Regions from separate parts of the Geobacillus thermopakistaniensis genome, predicted to be linked through region 2. Evidence: riboswitches for the same ligand, from Rfam matches in the RefSeq annotation. Region 2 holds a riboswitch; each other region holds the start of a gene.

Region 1 (3,273 bases), on a different contig from region 2:
GCCGTTGAAATAGCCGCCATGCCAGAGGCGAACGCAAACCCGCGCGTTCCGCCTTCTAACGCCGCGATCGTTTCCTCAAGCGCCTCGCGCGTCGGGTTGCTGGAGCGGCTGTAGTCGTATTTGCCGAATGAATCGAAATCGAACTGATGGAACGTGGAGGCGTGCTGGATCGGCACGCTCACCGCCCCCGTTTCGCGGTCGACTTTCCATTCGTTATGGAGCAGTTTCGTCGAAAACGCCCATTCCTGTTCCATCGCTTACACCTCTTTCATGTTTTTCAATGCCTGCGCCAAATCGGCGATCAAATCGTCAGCGTGCTCAATGCCGACCGAGAAACGGAGCAGCCGGTTGCAAATACCGTTTTGGATGCGGATTTCCTCAGGAATGTCCGCATGCGTCTGCGTCGCTGGGTACGTAATAAAGCTTTCGACTCCGCCCAGGCTTTCCGCGAACGTAATGAGGCGCAAGCTTTTTAAAAACCCGTTCACCCACTTTTCATCGGCAATCCGGAACGACAGCATCCCGCCTCTTCCTGGATATAAGACGTCTGTAACATCTTCATGTTCGCGCAAAAAGGCGCTGATGCGCTTGGCGTTTTCTTCATGCTGGCGCATCCTTAGCGCCAGCGTTTTCATCCCGCGAATCAACAGCCACGAATCAAACGGCGACAAAACCGCGCCGATGGCGTTCTGATACTCGGCCAGGCGTTGACAGAGCTCCTCGCCCTTGGCGACGACAAGGCCAGCCAACACGTCGTTATGGCCGCCTAAATATTTCGTGGCGCTGTGGATGACAATATCGGCGCCTTGTTCGATCGGGCGTTGAAGCACCGGTGTATAAAACGTGTTGTCAACGATCAACAAAAGCCCATGCCGCTTGGCGAATTCGGAGACGGCGCGGATATCGGTCTCATGCATAAGCGGGTTCGTCGGTGTTTCCAGGAAAATCGCTTTCGTTTTTTCGGTGATACACGCTTCCACCGCAGCGAGATCAGCAAAATCGACGTAATGGAATCCAAGACCATACTTGCGCCAGCCGCGCTCAAACAGGCGGTACGTGCCGCCGTAAAGGTCGGCCGATACGAGAAACTCATCTCCGCTCTCAAACAAGGCGAGCACCGTCTGAATGGCGGCCATGCCGGAGCTGAACGCATAGCCTTGGTCGCCGCCTTCCAGTCTCGCGATCGCTTCTTCGACGATTTTGCGCGTGGGGTTGCCGGTGCGGATGTAGTCAAACCCAGTCGACTCTCCGATGCCGGCATGGCGGTAGGCGGTGGAAAAATAAACCGGCGGGTTGACCGTCCCCGTCACCGTTTCGCTCCGGTTGCCAATTTGCGCTAACAACGTCTCCAGTTTCTCCATCTCATCTCTCTCCTTCTGCTGAAAATTCCATCATGGATCAACGGCCGACCACTTAATGCCCAACGAAGCACCACTGTCCGTTGGGCAGAGGCCAAGCGCCTTCGTCCGAAACCGCCTCGCGGTTGATGGAAGCGGCCGCTTGAATAAATAAAAAAAGTCTTCTAAGAAGAAGACTTTTCCATACACATGGGGTCATGCTTCTTCTTATCTGCCGAATTGAATGCTCAATTCGCTGGATTTAGCACCTGGCCGTCGGGCGGCTGGTTGCTGAAGCTTCATTGGGCCAGTTCCCTCCGCTTCTCTTGATAAGAATGGGACGCGTATTCAATTTTTTTAAATTTAATAAAAATGTAACGCATTCCCCACGTTTTTGCAAGCCATTTTTTTGTCAGCGGTGCGATTCGGCAAATTCGCGAAAAATTCGAGCCCTTCATTAACATCTTTGGGCGCAAATATGTTACAATAACAGATGAACTTACGCTTTCATGGAGGATGGTCATGGCGACAGCAACAGGAACGATGCGCGACTGCAAGTTGTACAGCAGAGAGCTGCAAGAAGAAATCGAACTGCTCATCTACTTGCCAAGCAATTTTTCGCCGCTTTACAAATATTCTTTATTAATCGCGCAAGACGGCAAAGATTATTTTATGTATGGAAAAATGAAAACCGTCATCGAAACGCTGATGGCAGAAGGAACAATCGACCGGACGATCGTCGTCGGCATCCCGTATCGGAACGTCAACGACCGCTACGAGAAATACCACCCGGAAGGACGAAAGCACGAAGCATACCTTCGTTTTTTAGCCCATGAGCTCGTCCCGTTTTTGGACCGCGAACTGCCGACATACCAAATGGGCAAAGGCCGGGCGCTGATCGGCGATTCGCTCGGCGGAACGGTGTCGCTTCTAGCCGGGTTGTTGTATCCGCATACATTTGGGAAAATCGCCATGCAGTCCCCCTATATCGATGACTCGGTATTGGCGCGCATCCGCTCATTCCGCGATCCATCGCTCCTTTCGCTTTACCATTCTGTTGGCACAGAGGAAACAGCGGTGAAAACGACGGATGGCCATGTGCGCGATTTTATCACCCCGAATCGAATGGCGCGGGACTTGTTTATGGAAAAACGGTTTGCTTATACGTACCATGAGTTCGAAGGCGGCCATGCGTGGACGTATTGGCAGCCGGATGTACCCCGGGCCGTAGCCGCTGTTTTATCATTATAGGACAAAACGGAGCAACTTCAAAGATGTCGAAGCCGCCGCATCCATTCCGTGCGTTTCCTGTGCATGGAAAAAGAACTGGTTCAAGGAGGGAAAACAAAATGAAGTACGGCATTGTGATCTTTCCGCCAAAACGGATTCAGGACTTCGCCAACTCGTACCGGAAACGGTACGACAGCCATTACGCCCTCATCCCGCCGCATATTACGCTGAAATACCCATTTGAAGCGGATGAGGAGCAAATAAAAAAAATGGCGAAAGAGTTGCGCCGCATTGCGGCGGAAACACCTCCCATTCCGATCAAAGTGACGAAATTCAGCTCGTTTTACCCGACAAGCAACATCATTTATTTGAAGGTGGAACCAAACGACGTGCTCGAGCGCCTTCATGAACAACTGCACAGCGGCTTGTTCGCCGGAAAGCCGGAGTTTGTGTTCGTGCCTCACATTACGATCGGCCGCGATTTGCCGGGCGCAGAATATGCGGACGTCTACAGCCAGCTGAAGCTGCAAGATGTGCACTTCGAGGAGACCGTCGACCGCTTCCATCTTCTCTATCAGCTGGAAAACGGCTCGTGGACCGTCTATGAAACGTTTATCGTCGGAGGAAAGGAAACGGTCTGAGATGAACATTGCGATTGGCACAACGCAAGATCGCGCTTTGTACGAAGACGCCTTGCGCGTCCGCC
Region 2 (3,273 bases):
GCCGATGGCTCCAGCCATCGCTGTATAGCTGACGAGCGACACCGCCGTCACCGTAATGCCGGAGACAAGCGCCGGCAAAGACTCCGGCAGCAGCACTTTCCAAATGATCGTCCACGTTGAGGCGCCCATCGCTTGGGCTGCTTCGATGACGCCTTTATCAATTTCGCGAAGAGCGATTTCGACCATGCGGGCGTAAAACGGCGCGGCCCCAATGACCAAAGCCGGCAATGCCGCATTGGCGCCAAGCATCGTCCCGACGAGCCATGTTGTAAACGGAATGAGCAAAATGATCAAAATAATAAACGGAATAGAGCGGAAAATGTTCACAAACGCAGCAATCACTGTATTGACAAACCGGTTTTCCCATAGGTTGCCCTTCGCTGTCAAAAATAGAAGCAAGCCAAGAACGATTCCGAGGACGAAAGTGGCCGCCACCGCCACTCCCGTCATATACAGCGTCTCGACCGTCGCCGCCCACATCGTCTCCCATTGCACGTTCGGCAGGAGGTTAGCGAGCATCGTGAATCACCTCCACCGCTACTTGCTGGCGTTGAATATAGTCAAGCGCCCGGTCGATTTCATCCCTCGCCCCGTCGAGGTGCACGAACAGCACCCCATAGGCGCCTTGATGGGTTTGCGAAATTTTCCCTTGCAAAATGTTGACATCGACGGCAAACTGACGCACCACTTCGGTGATGAGCGGCTTTCCGGCTGCCGCGCCGACGAACGTCAGCTGCGCGATCAGCCCGCTCGGGTATTGGCCAAACAAATGAGAAATCGCCTCTTCCGTCTCCTCGGGCTCGATCAGCTGCTTGACGAACCGTTTCGTAATCGGTTGCTGCGGGTTGCGGAACACATGCAGCACTTCGCCTTGCTCGACGATTCGGCCGCTTTCCATCACCGCAACGCGGTCGCAAATTTTGCGGATGACGTGCATTTCATGGGTGATCAGCACAATCGTCAGCCCGAGACGCTTGTTGATGTCAACGAGCAAGTCCAAAATCGCATCGGTCGTCTGCGGGTCCAACGCCGATGTCGCCTCGTCGCACAGCAAGACTTTCGGGTTGTTGGCGAGCGCCCGGGCGATGCCGACCCGCTGCTTTTGCCCGCCGCTCAGCTGCGACGGGTAGGCATCCTCGCGCCCGGAAAGGCCGACAAGCTCGATCAATTCATCCACCCGCTTGTTCCGCTCCTCTTTCGGGACGCCGGCAATTTCAAGCGGAAAGGCAATGTTTTCCCTGACTGTGCGAGACCAAAGCAAGTTGAAATGCTGGAAAATCATCCCGATTTCTTGGCGCGCCTTGCGCAGCTCCCGCCCTTTCACGCGCGTCATATCGCGCCCGGCGACGACCACCCGGCCGCTCGTCGGCTTCTCGAGCCCATTGAGCAAGCGGATGAGCGTGCTTTTCCCAGCGCCGCTGTAGCCGATAATGCCGAAAATTTCTCCTTCGCGAATCTCAAGCGACACATTGTCGACTGCCGTGACCGAACCGTTGGCCGCTTGATAGATTTTCGTCACTTGTTCGAGTGTAATCATCGTTTCACCTTCCTCCCCAAGCGGCAGAGCGCAAAAAGAAAACCTTTCTGCCCGCAGAGAACAGAAAGGTATTGTGCACCATTCCGTCTCTTATCTCTCAAAGCAGGCCGCTTTGTGTGAATTGGCACCATTTCAGCACATGCGCTGACGGTTGCCGGGCTTCATTGGGCACATCCCTCCACCTCTCTTGATAAGAGCGCAACAATCGCCTATTCAATTGACTACGAATGTGATTGTATCATTGTCTGTCGAAGCGTGTCAACATCTTTTTTATCCGACGTCCCGATAAGGCTTGGCCAAATGGAGGAGCGATTCAAGAAGCAAAAGCTGGCGGAAGCTTCCTGACACGTGCACTTCACGCAACCGGACGAGCTGCTGCAGCTTCAGTTCGCCGTTCAGCAGGGACGCGAGCGCCTCTTTGGAACCGCGCACCGTCAATGTTTTCCGTTCATCGTTTTCCATCCCTCTAGCGGCTGATTCCTTGCCGATCAACAGCAAGGCGGTTTCGTCATCGCTTTCAAACCGAACATACAGCTGCTCATCCGGCAAAATCGGCACCAAATGGCGCAACACTTGCATCCGTTCCACGAACTGCCCAACTAATTCACGCATTTCCATGGATATCCCCTCCCCCATTTTTATTTTTTCACTTCCACCTGAAGAGGAGAAATCCTTTACAAAAATCTCGACAACCCGTTGACGAACGAGCGCCGTTTTTGTCATTTCCCAAGAAATGTGTCAAACAGCGTCAAAAAAAGGCGAATCATCGGGACGGCAAGCAGGCTTGAATCACTTCGTACAAATACGGAACGGAATGAAAGGCATACCACTTGCCTGCGACCGTTCCGTCCCTAAAAAGAAGCAGGCAAGGAACGCTTTCAATTTTCCACGCAACGGCCTGCTCAGGGATATAGTTGATGTCCGTTTCGTAAAACGGCAGCGCCGGAAACAACTGCTCCACCACCGTGAGCATCCGCCGCGCCAGCTGGCACGTGCCGCACAGCGGGGTATACAAGTAAAGGGCCAGAAGCGGCTCGACTTCCACCACTCGCATGACATCGTTTCGGTCGATCGCTTTCACTCGCCTCTTCCCCTCATGAGCGATTCGATGCGGACGTCGAAACGAGCGCGCAACAGCACTTGCGCCAAGTGCCAAGGCGGAGCGGCCGCCACTTCGCGATACGCCCGGTCAATGTAAAGATGCTCCGCCTCTGGAAACATGCGGCGAAACTGCCGGCGCAATTTTTCTCCCGCCTCATCGGCATCGGCCAAGACGTATACATCGCATCCTTCCAGCTCATCGGCCAGCTCCTCAAGGCGCGCATCACTGATCGTGCCGTTTGTGCAGACGATGACGACTGGTTCGTTCAGCACCGCCGCCACTTTTTGCTTGTCTGATCGCCCTTCGACGATGATCACTTTTTCCACGCGTCGCATGTCCGACCCACCTAACTTCAAATGAGGATACTATTATTGTATGTCTTGCGCCGGCCAAATGTTGAAAATGAAAAGCAACGGCCATCCACCGTTGCCTTTCAACACCAGCCCGCTTCCCCGTCGCAATCGACATATTTTTGGTCCGGCTCAACGGTAGCGGTCACCTGTTTGTAAATTCTTCCGTTTTGTTCGGTATACCCCTTTTTCAACGGGACGGCCGCCGGAAGCGGAAGGCGCCCGATGAGCTCTCCTTCCTCGTACAACTCCAGCGAGCGGCCGTTCAGTTTGCCGATGATCCG
Region 3 (3,273 bases), on a different contig from region 2:
ACGAGGAAATCGTCGATCATGCGCCCTGACAAAATGTTCGATTCGCCAATGAAATCGGCGACGAATCGATTGACAGGCTCGTCGTAAATGTCTTTCGGCGTCCCAAACTGCTGAATTTTCCCTTTATTCAGAACAAAAATGTAATCGGACATCGCCAGCGCTTCTTCTTGATCATGCGTGACAAAAATAAACGTAATGCCCAATCGGCGCTGCAATTCACGAAGTTCATACTGCATTTCCGTGCGCAGTTTCAAATCCAAGGCTGACAGCGGTTCATCCAAGAGCAGCACCTCAGGTTCATTGACAATCGCCCGGGCAATGGCGACGCGCTGACGCTGGCCGCCTGACATTTCTTGAATGCGGCGGCGCTCATAGCCGTCTAAGTTGACAAACCGAAGCGCTTCCCTCACTTTCTCGCGAATGTCGGTTTCTTTCATCTTTTTCACGCGCAAACCAAACGCAACGTTTTCAAACACATCGAGATGAGGGAACAATGCATAGTCTTGAAAAACAGTGTTGACTTGCCGTTTGTTCGGCGGGACGTTTTGAATCGGCTTTCCGTGGAAATAAATCGTTCCTTCCGTCGGCTCGATAAACCCGGCAATCAGCCGCAAAATCGTTGTCTTCCCACAACCCGATGGTCCAAGCAGCGTATAAAACTTCCCGCGCTCCATCGCAAAACTGACATCATCCAGTACGGCTGCGCCGTCGTATTCCTTCGTCACTCGCTCGAAGCGGATGATTTCTCCGTTCACTTTCAGCCCCCCGTCTTCTTCATCTCCATCATTCCTAATTAGAACATAGAGACAATGAAAGTGCAATGACAAAACGATCGTTGAACGGTCTTCCCACCCATGCCAATGCTTAAGAAGCGAAAAATGGTCGATGATGCAATTGATAAGGCAACATACCGCCCGTTTTCCTCTCTTACAAGACATAATCAAGGTATTGAAAAATAAATCCAATTAAAAATCTAATATTTTTGCCTCTATCGGCTCAAACGTTTCTATGTGAACATGGAAAAAACCAATTTTTTCTATTATAATATATCTATGAATTCTGTTAGGGAGGAATGAAATTGAAAAGCATCAAACCCGGCCGCGGTCCGTCGATGCAAGGACTCTTCGGCAGCATCGCCGCTGTGTTGTTCGGCATCTTTTGGATGGTGATGGCATTCTCCATCACCGCGGACTCGCCGTTTCCCGCCGCCCGCTTTTTTCCGTTTTTCGGCCTTGTCGTCATCGCCATCGGCGTATTTCAAGCGTTTTACCATTACAAAAATGCGACGGGAAAACAACGCATGTCCTTATTGGACATTGTCGACAGCGAGGAAGAGCCCGACCCGCTGAACGTCCGATTTGGAAGCCATAAACAGCCAAACAAGCATTGCCCTCATTGCGGCGGGCATGTGCAGCACAATTTCCAATTTTGCCCCCAATGTGGAAAAGAGCTTCTCCGTTGATCCGAGAAATTCTTTTTTGAAATTTCCTCGCTTCACCGTATTGAATAATTTCGAAAAATACATTAAATTATATAGTAATCATCAAAACGCTGCCGCACAATTGCATACGGACATTCTTATCAAGAGAGGGGGAGGGACTGGCCCGGTGAACCCTCAGCAACCTGGCCCGCGGCCAAGGTGCTAAATCCAGACAGGCGGAAGCCTGGAAGATAAGAAGAAGCGAATGAAAAGTCTTCTTCTTATAGAAGGCTTTTTTCTTTTACTACGGAGAAACGGGGGAATCGAACGTGGGATTGCTGGATAAGTTGAAAGAGCGCATTCTCATCGCCGACGGGGCGATGGGAACGCTTTTATATTCGCACGGCATTGACCGTTGTTTTGAAGAATTGAATCTATCCAATCCAGATGAAATCGTCCATATTCATGAAGCGTATATCGCCGCGGGCGCCGACGTCATTCAGACGAATACATACGGCGCCAACTATGTGAAACTCGCCCGCTACGGCCTTGAAGATGAGGTGCCGGCCATCAACCGCGCGGCGGTGCGGCTCGCCAGGCAAGCGGCGAACGGGCGGGCGTACGTGCTCGGGACGATCGGGGGGCTGCGCACGTTAAACAAAAGCGTCGTCACGCTCGAAGAAGTGAAACGGACGTTTCGCGAGCAGCTGTTTGTCCTGCTGGCTGAAGGAGTCGACGGCGTGCTGCTCGAGACGTATTACGATTTGGAAGAGTTGGAGACGGTGCTTGCCATCGCCCGCAAAGAGACCGACTTGCCGATTATCGCTCACGTCTCGCTCCATGAAGTCGGCGTCTTGCAAGATGGCACGCCGCTCGCGGACGCCCTTGCCCGCCTAGAGGCGCTCGGGGCCGATGTCGTCGGACTGAACTGTCGTCTCGGTCCATATCATATGCTTCGGTCGCTCGAGGAAGTGCCGCTGCCGAAGCAGGCATTTTTGTCGGCGTATCCGAACGCGAGCCTCCCGGATTACCGCGATGGCCGGCTTGTCTATGAGACGAACGCTGAATATTTCGAGGAAACAGCCAAAGCGTTCCGCGACCAAGGGGTGCGCTTGATCGGCGGGTGCTGCGGCACGACGCCGAAGCATATCGCAGCGATGGCAAAAGCGCTCTCCGACCGAACGCCGGTGACGGAAAAAACGGTGAAACGGCGCGCGGTGTCTGTATCAGTGCAAGCGGATCGGCCCGCCCCATCTCCCCTTCCCGAGCTTGCCCGCACGCGCCGCTCGGTCATTGTGGAGCTGGATCCGCCGAAAAAATTGGGGATTGACAAGTTTCTTGCTGGGGCGAAAGCGCTCCATGACGCCGGCATCGATGCGCTGACGTTGGCCGACAACTCGCTCGCCACGCCGCGCATCAGCAACGCCGCTGTCGCCACGATCATCAAGGAGCAGCTCGGCATCCGCCCGCTTGTGCATATTACATGCCGCGATCGCAATTTGATCGGCTTGCAGTCGCATTTGATGGGCTTGCATACGCTCGGCATCACCGACGTGCTCGCCATTACCGGCGACCCGTCGAAAATCGGCGACTTCCCAGGAGCAACGTCGGTGTATGATTTATCATCGTTCGATTTGATCCGCTTGATCCGCCAGTTTAACGAAGGGCTGTCGTACTCGGGCAAACCGCTTGGGCAAAAAACGAACTTCTCGATCGGCGCTGCGTTCAACCCGAACGTCCGCCATTTGGATAAAGCAGTTGAGCGAATGGAGAAAAAAATTCAATGCGGCGCCCACTATTTCTTGACCCAGCCGATTTACTCGGAAGAGAAAATCGTTGAAGTGCACGAAGCG

What was found. Region 2 has a riboswitch for S-adenosylmethionine ahead of T260_RS132720 (methionine ABC transporter ATP-binding protein). Riboswitches for the same ligand answer to the same signal wherever they lie in the genome.
Region 1: it holds a riboswitch for S-adenosylmethionine, as region 2 does, so the genes downstream of both, T260_RS129850 (methionine biosynthesis PLP-dependent protein) here and T260_RS132720 (methionine ABC transporter ATP-binding protein) in region 2, are expected to answer to the same signal.
Region 3: it holds a riboswitch for S-adenosylmethionine, as region 2 does, so the genes downstream of both, T260_RS130295 (bifunctional homocysteine S-methyltransferase/methylenetetrahydrofolate reductase) here and T260_RS132720 (methionine ABC transporter ATP-binding protein) in region 2, are expected to answer to the same signal.

Annotation. Positions count from the first base shown of each region.
Region 1 covers NZ_AYSF01000048.1:6,119-9,391, forward strand. The annotation lists gene metC (cystathionine beta-lyase) at 1-254, opposite strand, end outside; gene T260_RS129850 (methionine biosynthesis PLP-dependent protein) at 258-1,361, opposite strand; SAM riboswitch class I at 1,563-1,673, opposite strand; gene T260_RS129845 (GTNG_0744 family esterase) at 1,860-2,588, shown strand; gene T260_RS129840 (YjcG family protein) at 2,687-3,208, shown strand; gene T260_RS129835 (GNAT family N-acetyltransferase) at 3,210-3,273, shown strand, end outside.
Region 2 covers NZ_AYSF01000034.1:196,573-199,845, reverse strand. The annotation lists gene T260_RS132715 (methionine ABC transporter permease) at 1-519, opposite strand, end outside; gene T260_RS132720 (methionine ABC transporter ATP-binding protein) at 509-1,537, opposite strand; SAM riboswitch class I at 1,625-1,734, opposite strand; gene T260_RS132725 (hypothetical protein) at 1,808-2,155, opposite strand; gene T260_RS132730 (thioredoxin family protein) at 2,301-2,618, opposite strand; gene T260_RS132735 (toprim domain-containing protein) at 2,615-2,974, opposite strand; gene T260_RS132740 (YusG family protein) at 3,073-3,273, opposite strand, start outside.
Region 3 covers NZ_AYSF01000045.1:34,323-37,595, forward strand. The annotation lists gene T260_RS130305 (ABC transporter ATP-binding protein) at 1-755, opposite strand, end outside; gene T260_RS130300 (DUF7577 domain-containing protein) at 1,079-1,462, shown strand; SAM riboswitch class I at 1,576-1,678, shown strand; gene T260_RS130295 (bifunctional homocysteine S-methyltransferase/methylenetetrahydrofolate reductase) at 1,750-3,273, shown strand, end outside.